2 regions of the Paenibacillus xinjiangensis genome follow, and region 2 is predicted to be linked to the other one. Evidence: riboswitches for the same ligand, from Rfam matches in the RefSeq annotation. Region 2 holds a riboswitch; the other holds the start of a gene.

Region 1 (6,041 bases), on a different contig from region 2:
GCACGTACTTCCATTTGCCTGACGGCTTAGGTACAGACTTGACAGCCCTACTCGTCAGAAAGTCGAACCGAGAACGCCTTAGTGCATAGAACTGCAGCAGCATAGCCGCTCCAATTAAGAGCACCAAATAGAAGGACAGCACACCTGCCATATCGAAGCGAATCGGCGAGGTATAAATAGCAGAATAGATCGAATACGGAAGCGTTGGGAACCGATAGACAGCCGCAATGGATGCCGGAAGTCCGAAATCGCCAATCGTATCCATGAATACAAGCGCAGCTCCAGCTAAGAATGCCGGAAGCAGCAGTGGTGCTTGGATAGTACGCCATACCGCCAGCGGTGAAGCGCCACTCAGCCTTGCCGCCTGTGAGAGGGAATCCACCCTCCATTCCATCGCTGAATATACACTTAGATAGGCAAGCGGGAACTTGCTTAATGTCATAATGGCGATTAGCCCCGCTGGCTGAAACACTGCCTTGCTCACCCATTGTGAACCGAATAAATCTACCGCCAATCCCCCAGGAGCTGCGAACATAACCCAGCCCTGAGCAAGAATAAAGGATGGTGTAATGAGAAGAATCCATACGGCGGCATCCAGAAGCTTCGCTGTCGGGAATGACCAGCTTGCTCTTAGCATGGCCAGAGCCCCTCCCATCATTGTAGCGATGACCGTCGTGCCGCTCGCAAGCAGAATTGAATTCTCCAGTGACTTCTGCCATAAGGGCCGATGGAATATTTCCAGCAGTAAGCGCCAATCCCCGAATTTCAGACTTCCGAAGAAAATCCCTGGCAGCAGCACCTGTACGATGACTGCCGCCAATGGATATAACACGAGTAAGATAAGGACGATGCTTACTGACCATCCAAGACGCCCGTCCAGTGATCGAAGCTTCATTACTTCACCGATTGGTCAGAGAACCATTGCTTAATCTCCGCTTCATGCTCGGAAGCCCAATCTGCCTCAGCAGCTACCAATTTCGCATTCTGTGCGCGATCTGACTTAGCATTCACACCCGTTATGGAAGGCTCAAAATAGCTTTCCTCTCCCTCATCAATTAAAGCTTGCTGTGTAGTAGGATCAAGGATGAACTCAACAAACGCTTTGGCAGCATCAAGGTTAGGGGTGTCCTTCTGAATAGCTGCTACACGTACGGAGGCTGGTGCTCCTTCTTCAGGCCAAATAATCTCGATTGGCTCCCCGCTGTTCTTCATTGCATATGCATTACTTTCTTGAAGAGCAGCCAACTTGATTTCTCCACCTGAGAGAGCTTTAACGACATTTGGATTTTTCGGATATACGCTTAGACCGTTACCCATAAGGGATTCGAAATAGCTTTTTCCGCCATCCATTCCCTGCTCTTGGAAGAACCAAGCTACGAATGGATAAGCAGGAGCTGCGATTGCTGGATCTGCCATACCGATCATTTTTGCATATTTACTATCTGCAAGCTCTTTCCATGTCTTCGGAGCATCCTCCGCTTTAACTTCATTCGTGTTATATACGATGATTCCCGAAGCATGTGCACCTGTCGGATAATAAGCTCCATTAGCAGGGATAAATGATTTGGCGAATTCGGTTAGCCCTGCTGCATTAGCAGGCTCCCAGCCTTCCAGCAATTGACCTTGCTGACCAAGCGCATTAATCGACGGCATAGCATCCATCCACACAACATCCCAGTGAGGGTTACCCTTCTCAGCTTCGATACGGGACATGATTTCTGCTCCATTGCCCGTAACAAGCTCAAGCGTGTAGCCTGTCGCTTCTTCGAACATTGGTTTAATGATCTCGTCGAAGTCATTCAAGTAGACCGTGAGCGTTCCTTTATCCTCAGGCTGTGTTTCCTCAGGAGCCTGTGTAGCAGTCGTATTAGCGGCACCTGCATTTTTATCCGTATTCCCCGTATTTGTTGTATTCGTCGTGTTCGCCTGACCGCATGCCGTTACAATCATCAGCATTGCCGTTACAGTTAGCAATCCAAGCTTGCCTGTTACTCGTTTCATCATTAAAGTTGTCCCTCCACCTTTTATTTTGCTTCCTGAATACAACTTTAATCGAGAAATGTAAGACAGGCGTTAACGCTAAGCTTAGATATTGTTAAATATCATCTATATATATTGATGAATTCATTGAATCTATCTATATTAAATAAGAACAGCAATGGGGAGATGATACAGATGAACGTACAGCAGCTAAAAGTATTCATGGAAGCTTGCAGCTCCAGAACGCTAATGGAAGCGGCAGACAAGCTTGGACTCAAGCAGCCCACAGTCAGCTTTCATATCCGCAAGCTTGAAGAAGAGCTTGGTCTCAAACTATTCCACAAGCATGCCAGAAGTCTACATCCAACAGATATGGCAGCAGATCTGCTTCCATATGCCCGGCGTATTGTAGCTTTAATGGACGATGCCCGATCCATAATGAATGAGAAGAAGGAACTAAGTGAAGGAAGATTAAAGCTAGGGGCCAGCTATACTCCGGCTACTTATTTCATGCCGCCTCATCTAGCTGCATTCGGCAAGCTGCAACCGAGAGTTCGGCTGCAGCTTACGGTAAAAAAAGCCGATAGTGTGCTCGGCATGCTGCGTAATTATGAGATAGATGTAGCTGTTGTCTCTCTGCCTCTAGCGCCCGTCGAGGGATTAATCGTACTGCCGCTTATAGAAGATGAGCTGAAGCTTCTGCTCTCACCCGAGCATCCGCTTGCTGCCTCCGGGGAACTAAGCGAGTGTGACTTGCAAGGTCAAACCTTTCTCCTGCATGAAGCGGGAACTACATCAAGAAAGCTCACTGATGAATGGGCGGATAGTATCGGCCTCAGCTGGCAATCTGTTATGGAGCTGGGAGCGATTGAGACTATTAAAGAAGCGGTGAAATGTAATATTGGTGTTGGTGTACTGCCCAAAAGAAGTGTCCTTCGTGAGGTAAGCTCGGGGGATCTCATCATGACGGAGCTGCCACGGTATACCAATCGTCGGCATATTTGTCTGGTTTATCGTGACGAGGAGCAGCTGGCCCCGCATGTGCGTTCATTCATCACCTTTATAGCACAGGTTGAGAAGCTGTATTGACAGAACTGTATGATCGCCAATCGTTCATATGGACATTGCACATTTGCCTTTGATATAATGCAATCAAATAAAGCTGCTTGTGACTGGCGAAATCAGTGGAATGAACCACGAGGGAGCATGCAGTTGGACCGTACTGTTCGCCTGTGAAAAGCACTTGCCTTGTCGACTCATATAATGAGTCCTTGGCAAATGCTTTTTTTGTTTATATGCATGCCATAGTCTCTATTCACTTAATCAGAATCAGGGAGGCAACTGAGATGACCATTGTAATGAAAGCACGGGAAGCGGCTGATCAAGCTTACGAGGCCATTAAGCTTCAAGTAACAGATTGGAATACGCAAGGTATTCACCCCCCGCTCGCTTCGATTATAGTCGAAGGAGACCCAGCCTCTGCTTATTATGCTCGTACGAAGCAGAAGTTCGCAGAAAAGCTAGGTATCTCTTATCAGCTTCATTCGTTCGCAAGTAATGTTCCTGAGCAGGATATTATTGCTCTTATTGCCAGACTGAATGCAGGCAATGCGGTGCATGGCATTATGCTGGAGCTGCCTTTACCGGGGCATATATCCACCTCTACAGTTGAGTCCTCGATTACTCCAACCAAAGATATTGATGGTGTGACCCCAAGCAACAAACTTGCCACCATGACCGGCGGCACTGGTCTCTACCCTGCAACCCCACAGGCCTGCATCAGATTGCTTAAGCATTATGGCTATTCCCTTGAAGGTCAGATCGTTACCCTAATCGGAAGAGACCAGACTGTCGGTCTGCCCCTGTTCCACATGCTTCAGAGAGAAAATGCGACCGTCACCGTCTGCCACTCTCGCACGACTAAATACCAATTCGAATCATTGAGCTTTGCCACATGGGGATTCAATATACAGCCGCCATTGCGCAATCCTCCAATAATAACGTCGTCTCCGACCTTGGTATCGGAGCGATCCTGTTCGATGCTGCCGCACAATCTGCCATGCTAACTGTAGAGATCAATCTTGCAGCTCTTAAGGACTTGCAAGTGAAGGAGCGTTATACCGAGCATGCCGCATCATTCATCAAAGAAATTGAGGTTATTAGAAGCGAAGTTATATTTACTGTAAGAAAAAGAGTACGACGCGCATAGTAGTTAACATGAGAGGCGAGCCAAGACGGCCCGCCTGCTATTGCAGCTAATATTGTGTGTTGCCTGATTGACTCGTTTTACCTGATGCGAACCCTTTGAACAGGGTAGGTACGCCTGAATATTTGGTATTCGTTATTTTACCTGTACTGGTGCTGCTGTCTGTTCTAAATATAGAATCCTTCACTTTGGATATATCCGAATTGTCTAATGTCATTACGACTTTGAAGGATGAGCTGCCATTCTGCCGAACCAGCTTGCCAATATCATTTGCTTTGAAGTTTTTAATATTAATCGTCCCGGCAGCATTCATCTGGAACACCTTGTCATACGCCTTGTAAGCGGCACCTCCAGTAATATTGACGATTCCTGTGGCTTTCAGCGTCAAAGCATCCTCACCGACATCCTGCCAAGTGACGTTCGTGATGTTACAGTTGCCATAGCAGTGGACTCCGTCAGCCGCTGGTGCCCCAATAATAACGTTCTTGAGTGTAGCTCCTGCTTCAAGTCGGAATATCGGCTTCTGATTCTCAGCCTGACTGCCATCTCCTAGTGTGCTTGCATTCGCGATAAAGGTCTGCCCTTGTCCGTCGTAAGTCTGGCCAGCGGGAACTACAATGGTTGCATTAACAGTAGTTGCTGCATGAGCTGGTACGGCAAATACGGATGACAATAAGGTGAGAGACAGCATGAGGCTTAGTACTCTTTTCCTCTTCATAAATAACCATTCCCTTCGGCATATGAATCTTATTTCGGATACAAACCGATGTGCACCTCCGCTTGCATCTAGCTACAGATTAGCAGTCCACATGCATAACAGGAATAATCATTATTCCAGATATTTCAATTACATGGTGTATTTTAACAAACTAATTAACGAAATAGGAATACACAGAGCCAATCTCTGCTATCTGAGCATAAAAAAGCGATGCAAGACAAACTTGCACCGCGATAATCTTAATAGGTCTTCAATAAGCAGACTTCCTTATTTCCGTTTCCAATACGTGCCGTCTGAATAGGCGACTTTATCGATTTGAATATTCTTGAGTATAGTCGTTGAATCGTACATAGATAAGCTCCATGTGAAGCTATACGATTCTCCGCTATCCACACTTGTAGCATTGGCCCTTGCATAGAAACGATTGCTGCTCGAGAAAAGTCCATTCACTTTATCTCCATAGGGATCATAGCAGCTGAAAGACAGCTCGAACGAAATGATTCTCTTCTCTGTCAGATTGGTAAACCCAATGTTCGCCTCAGGATCACCAAGCACATCGTATGAGATATTGTAGCCCTCTACTAGCAATGGAACATTCTTATTCTTAACTAGCGCCTGCTTTAGTGTTTTTTTATATTCGGCTACTAGCGTGTCATAGTATTTTCTCATACTCTCTTCAAAGCTTCCGTTAAGATAGGAATCATCGGACTTCTTGAACGCTTTGCTGGTAGTCTCCTGCTCATCTTGAGTAATACTCTGGATAGCTCTGCCGAAGAACATATACTCGTCGTAATCCACCTCTACTGTGTCGCCAGCTGCTGCATCAGAATGCTCGAAGACACCCTTCTGCCCCGCATTCAAAGTGACGGAATAATCAACTGTATAGGTAGAGTCATCTTTATATAAATACTCCACATAGTTAAGAGTCATCGCGCTCTTCCCTAGGTTCTTAACTGTCGTATTTGTAACTTGTAATGGAAGGCCGGTATAGTATTTGCTTTTTTCTTTGGCTGCTTTCTTGATGCTTATCTGCTTTCCCTTCGCTTCCATTGAGGCGCCGACACTATCTAGCAGAAAACGAAGAGGAACCATGATTCTTCCATTCTTCTCTACTGCGGGAGTTCCTAGAAATACAGA
Region 2 (6,041 bases):
AACAGCCATGTTCGCTTGAGCACCGGAGTGAGGCTGAACGTTCGCGTGCTCCGCTCCGAAAATTTCTTTGGCACGGCCCCGTGCGATATCTTCTACGATGTCAACATGCTCGCAGCCGCCGTAGAAGCGCTTGCCTGGGTAGCCCTCTGCATACTTGTTCGTCAATACGGAACCCATAGCTTCAAGAACCGCTTCGCTGACAATATTCTCAGAAGCGATCAACTCGATGTTATCGCGTTGGCGCTGCAGTTCAAGGCCCATAGCCTTTAGTACTTCAGGATCTTGCTTACGTAGATTTTCCATAATGAATTGCCTCCTCGAATTCGTATAAGTATAGGAATGTATAACCAAATCAAGCACTTGCTAATCGCATGTCCCCGAGTTCTCTGCAAGGCTCGGAGCCGCTGCTCCCTCAAGCTCATATACAGCACGTACTCCGCCAATCAGCTTCGGCCTTGTTACTGCCATCGTCACATGGGCTGCCCCAATGCTGCGAATCGATGGTCTTACAGGAACAGCCACCCGGCGAAGATGCATGCCAATGAACGTATCACCGATGTCGATGCCCGCATGAGCCGATATCGTCTCAACGAGACAGGCATTGTTCAAATGACGATAAGCATAAGCGGCCATAGAGCCGCCCGCCTTCGGCACTGGTACAGCAGCCACCTGCTCAAGCCCGAGCTTGTCTGCTACAGCCTGTTCAACAACCAGAGCCCGGTTCAAATGCTCACAGCACTGGTATACGGGATGAAAACCGATCTCGCGGCGAACCGCTTCAACACCTGCGAATATTTGAGCTGCTGCTTCTACCGTTCCGGATGTTCCAATTCGGTGTCCCAGCACTTCACTCGTGCTTGTTCCGATAACGAGCAGCTGCCCTGAAGACAGCCCTCCGGCTGCTGCCAATTCGCGAACAATCTGTTCCACGTCCCTTGCAATGTGCGGATTGCTATCGATTGTACTCATGCTGACCGATCTCCTTTATCCAGTTGCTTAAGGGTGTACGGCATACTGCTCCTCAATTTGTTTCACTTTATTAACCCGCGCTACGTGACGCTCTCCTTGAGTGAATGGCGTCTCCAGCCATACCCGAATAATTTCTTGAGCAACGCCTGGACCAATAACGCGTTCACCCATCGCGAGTACGTTGGAATCATTGTGCTCTCTTGTAGCTTTGGCAGAGAACAAGTCATGTACGAGCGCGCATCTTATGCCAGGAATCTTATTCGCAGCAATCGACATTCCGATGCCAGTACCGCAAATCAGAATACCGCGATCTGATTGACCGCTTGCTACTCTGTCGGCCACAGGCAAGGCATAATCGGGATAATCCACGGACACTGTGCAATCACAGCCCAAGTCCTCGATTTCATGGCCTAGTGATAAAATAAACGGGACGATTTCGTCTTTCAGTCGGTAACCACCATGATCAGCACCAATTGCAATTTTCAACGTTGACCCTCCTAAAGGTTTTTGCGAAGCAAAAACCAACTTCGTAAGCTTTGACTTAGGTTTTTGCGAAGCAAACTTCGTAAGCATATGCTTAGGTTTTTGCGAAGCAAACTTCGTAAGCATATGCTTAGGTTTTTGCGAAGCAAACTTCGTAAGCTTTGACTTGGGTTTTTGCGAAGCAAACTTCGTAAGCTTGTGCTTAGGTTTTTGCGAAAGCCAGCCAAGCTGTACTAGCGTAGGCTTATGCTTTTGCATTGCAAAATTCACTCAGGTAGCAGCTGCTTAGGCTAAGCACCCTCGATTCGACTTCACAAGCTTAGCTGTGTCGAATCATACGGTCTTATTATACCTAATTCCGTCGAAAAAGACGAAAAAAAGAGCATGACATGCTCTTCAGCATGCTGCTCTTTGCCCAGGCGACCGGCCGTATGTTCCGATGCTCCACCGTGGTTACCCACTTCCGTCGCCAGTCACATCGGAAACCGTCTTTGTTCCTTTATCATAGCCGATACCTAATCGGAAATCAATCCTATTATGTCTTCCAACTAGCGGAATTTTATCACTGCTCCAGCTTATCCAACAAACGGTTTATTCCATCCTCAATCTCATCTGCACACAGCCGATACATCTCAAGCGTACCACCGAACGGATCACCAATATCAAAGCTAGGGATACGCCGTTCCAATTCCAGCAGCTGCGACCGTTCTGCCGCAGAAAGCTGCTGACCCAGCGCTTGCTTCATATGCATCTCGGTATACAGCCTCTCGAGCTCTTGAATATCAGCTAGAACAGAGGTATCTTGATTAGCGAACTCCTTTAACGTGTAGGTTTTATCCACCACCTCAGGGAACCACTGCAGAAGACCTCTTTTATGTCCAGATGTCATTGTTAGAATTAAATCCGCCCAACCTATAAATTCACTGCTAATCGCACGCGATGAGCTGTTGTGTTCTATATCACGAGCACGCAGCGTTTCAGCAGCATTCGACGAGATCGCTAGGCCATCTACTGTTGATACACCAGCAGACCGGACTTCGACAGCTATACCACGCTGTCTCGCCAGCTTCCTGAGCAGCGCCTCGGCCATTGGTGAACGGCATGTATTGCCGGTACAAACGAACAAAATACGCATGAAGTCGCAGGCCCCTCTCTTGATTATTGTAATTAAGCATACCAGTGTTTCCTATATAATAAACAATATCCCGAAAACAAGTAAGACCGCTCCGCCAATTGCCTCACCGTATTCGCCGAGATTACGACTTACCCTACGGCCAAGCATCAAGCCTAGAATGGACATAACCCCACCAGCTAATCCGAACAAGAGAATTGTCAGTAACAGATCTGCGGCGAACATGCCAAGCGTAATGCCAACGGAGAAGGAGTCAATACTCACACTTAACGCGAACAGAAGGGTACCCCATGTACTTCGATAATTAAAGGATTGCACAGCTTCTCCGCGCAGAGAGCTATAGATCATATGCCCGCCGAGAAGCACTAATAATAAGCCAGCAACTATTGTCGCCACATCACCGAGCAATCCGCTCACGAATTGACCAGTGAACATTCCAGCAAGGGGCATGACTATATGAAAAAGCGCAATAATACTGCTCAGCTTCACAATATCCCGCAGACGTATTCCTTTTAGCCCAATACCGATACCAAGCGAAAAAGCATCCATTCCGAGCGCAATCGCCAAAATGAATAACGTTACAAACTGTCCGGTATGCACTGTAGCTTCCATCACCGTATATCGCCCCCATGTCCACATGCATTCTTAATCAACTTATGCGGACAAGCGGAGAAACAGAATACAGCTTGTTTAACTAATTAGATACGAACGATTCGATTGCCTGCCGCCTTCGATAATCGATTCATTAACGCGGCACCGATGCCTTCCTCTGAGCAGCCCTCTGCCCAGATTAGCTCAACACCTTCTGAATCGAACTTACGTAAAGCTGCATACAGCAGCTTCGCTGCTTGCTCAAGCTGTAGCTCGCTCCCATAGCTTAGAACTAGATCAGCATGATAGCGAGATATACGCTCTTCGAATGCGAGAACACCAGTCTTACGACCCTTCTGACTCTCCTCCATAACCTTCGCCTCAATGTAAGCAGATACCTTCTCTTCTTGGCCTTGAACAATCTGCATCATGCCGCGCGGAGCGTAATGCGTATATTTCATGCCTGGTGAACGAGGTGCTTCCAGCTGCTCTGCCGCAGCTTCGGAAGGAGCATCGATTGCAGCATTTGGAGCCGCTTGCTCGAGCTGCTCCCGTGTTACTCCGCCGGGACGAAGTATTCGTATGGTCTGGGAATTCGTTAGCTCAATTACGGTTGATTCCAGCCCCACTCCTGTAGGTCCTCCATCGACTATGCCGCTAATCCTTCCTTCTAGATCCTCAATAACATGCTCTGCTAATGTTGGACTTGGTCGCCCTGACCGATTGGCACTGGGTGCTGCAACTGGACAGCCCGACTGACTGATTAGAGCTAGTGCTATCGAATGGTCCGGCATACGGACACCTACCGTACTGAGTCCAGCTGTTACGAGTGGCGACACTGCCCCTTGGCGAACCGGCAGCACAATAGTAAGCGGGCCTGGCCACAGCCGTTCCATCAACTGACTGGCTAGTTCCGGATATGGCAGAACGAGCTCCTCAAGCTGCTTCTCCTCTGATATATGCACAATGAGAGGATTATCGGAGGGTCTGCCTTTTGCCGCAAAAATCTGCTCCACAGCCTGTGTATTCCTCGCATCCGCACCCAAGCCGTACACCGTCTCTGTCGGAAAAGCAACCAGTTCACCTGCCCGAAGCAGCTCTGCAGCCTCAGTCAGCTGCTCAGAGGTCTGTTCATCCTTATCCTCAGCGTCAATTCGCCACACCTTCGTTGTTATCATCTCTATCCTTCAATCCCTGCTATTGTATGTTCTCTGACTGCCCCCATTATACCATAGGCCGTTGTTCTTGCGGAGAGTGTGCGGCATGCTCGAATCAGCCGCAGCAAGCTCAATAGCCGCCTTAGTTCGACTGATACTAGCTAGTCCTTGCTCGGTAACGCCCCAGTAAGTTCAAAAACGACCTTAGATGCTCCTTAAGCGGCTTATCCAGCTCCAATAAGCCCAATAATGGCCTTAGTTCGACTATACTAGCTAGTCTTTGCTCGGTAACACCCCAATAAGTTCAAAAACGATCTTAGATGCTCCATAAGCCGCTTATCCAGCTCCAATAAGCTCAATAACGGCCTTAGTTCGACTGATACTAGCTAGTCTTTGCTTGATATCGCCCCAGTAAGCTCAAAAACGACCTTAGATGCTCCATAAGCCGCTTATCCAGCTCCAATAAGCCCAATAACGGCCTTAGTTCGACTGATACTAGCTAGTCTTTGCTTGATATCGCCCCAGTAAGCTCAAAAACGACCTTAGATGCTCCATAAGCGGCTTATCCAGCTCCAACAAGCTCAATAACGGCCTTAGTTCGACTGATACTAGCTAGTCTTTGCTCGGTAGACCTCAATAAAAAAGCCCAATACGTTTAATACGTACGGGCGAGTGCTCTGCTCATGCTAGGAAAAAAGGTTCTTGAGCCAGCCAAAAAGGTTTTGGAGCATTTCCCAAATGAAAAACTTCGCTTCTGGAGCTTCGCCTTCATTAGCAGAATCAGATGCATGCTCTACAGATGCTTTCTCAGACTTGGACACTTTCACTGAACTCTCTTCCATATCCTTTTGATCAGCAGGCGCGGCTTTCGCATCAACCGGAGCAGCAGCTTCTGCAGCAGATGCTTCTCCTGTTGCCGCATCAATGAAGCATAATGGCGGGAACAGCACGCACCACCAGTTCTGACCTTTGCCTTCACCTAATGTAATCAACAGCGCTTCATAATCTCCAGCTGGATATACTTCACTGCCATATATTTTCGTAGGGAATGGAACTTGGTCAAGCTGAGCGTTATACGAGTAATCGAACCCGCGGGCACTCAAAACCTCGCCTACAATCTGCTCCACTTCTCCCATATGCGCTTGCAGCGTAATCCGTGCTTCATCAATCGTCTGCGGCCCTGTTACCCAGCCGTTCATTGCTTCTACTACTGCGTCTCGAACGACACGTTTAACTGCCTGATCGGCAGGAGCATCCGAATTGGCTAATATACGGAGTCTTATGGACTCCTGTGGAATTTGTCCACTGGCTACAGCTGCATCGTTATGCTGAAGCTCCCAGCTCATAATCAAGATAAGAAAGGCAAACAACATGAACCCATACGATGGACGAAAAGAAAAACGGGAATAATGGCGGGACATACACACAAGCTCCTCTCGTGCACCCGTCGGTGCTTCAGCTTGCGTTCCGGAACGTATCTATCCGTAAGTATGTCCGCTATTCCCGTTCTATAAACCTCGTACCCTAGTTAAATATCCAACAATAGTAGATTCATATTTTACTAGTGTTTGATCGCCATAACGTGACGCTCAATGCCAGCATAATCCGTAATGATGCGCACTTCATCCCAAGCGCCGAATTCACGCAGCAGCGCAGCAACGTCCTGAGCTTGGCCCATGCCGAGCTCGAAGGCGACAATGCGCGGGATC

The links. A riboswitch is a leader RNA that binds a small molecule or an ion and turns the genes downstream of it on or off. The one in region 2 is predicted to bind ZMP and ZTP.
Region 1: another riboswitch for ZMP and ZTP. It lies ahead of AC6ESP_RS28945 (tetrahydrofolate dehydrogenase/cyclohydrolase catalytic domain-containing protein); the one in region 2 lies ahead of rpiB (ribose 5-phosphate isomerase B).

What each region holds. Positions count from the first base shown of each region.
Region 1 covers NZ_JCAALS010000049.1:1,605-7,645, reverse strand. The annotation lists gene AC6ESP_RS28960 (ABC transporter permease) at 1-895, opposite strand, end outside; gene AC6ESP_RS28955 (extracellular solute-binding protein) at 895-2,004, opposite strand; gene AC6ESP_RS28950 (LysR family transcriptional regulator) at 2,176-3,069, shown strand; ZMP/ZTP riboswitch at 3,139-3,223, shown strand; gene AC6ESP_RS28945 (tetrahydrofolate dehydrogenase/cyclohydrolase catalytic domain-containing protein) at 3,327-4,046, shown strand; gene AC6ESP_RS28940 (cyclodeaminase/cyclohydrolase family protein) at 3,935-4,189, shown strand; gene AC6ESP_RS28935 (pectate lyase) at 4,236-4,904, opposite strand; gene AC6ESP_RS28930 (copper amine oxidase N-terminal domain-containing protein) at 5,172-6,041, opposite strand, start outside.
Region 2 covers NZ_JCAALS010000011.1:159,960-166,000, forward strand. The annotation lists gene glyA (serine hydroxymethyltransferase) at 1-303, opposite strand, end outside; gene AC6ESP_RS13235 (TIGR01440 family protein) at 364-969, opposite strand; gene rpiB (ribose 5-phosphate isomerase B) at 997-1,455, opposite strand; ZMP/ZTP riboswitch at 1,859-1,939, opposite strand; gene AC6ESP_RS13245 (low molecular weight protein arginine phosphatase) at 2,015-2,587, opposite strand; gene AC6ESP_RS13250 (manganese efflux pump MntP) at 2,639-3,199, opposite strand; gene AC6ESP_RS13255 (L-threonylcarbamoyladenylate synthase) at 3,283-4,353, opposite strand; gene spoIIR (stage II sporulation protein R) at 5,019-5,753, opposite strand; gene prmC (peptide chain release factor N(5)-glutamine methyltransferase) at 5,894-6,041, opposite strand, start outside.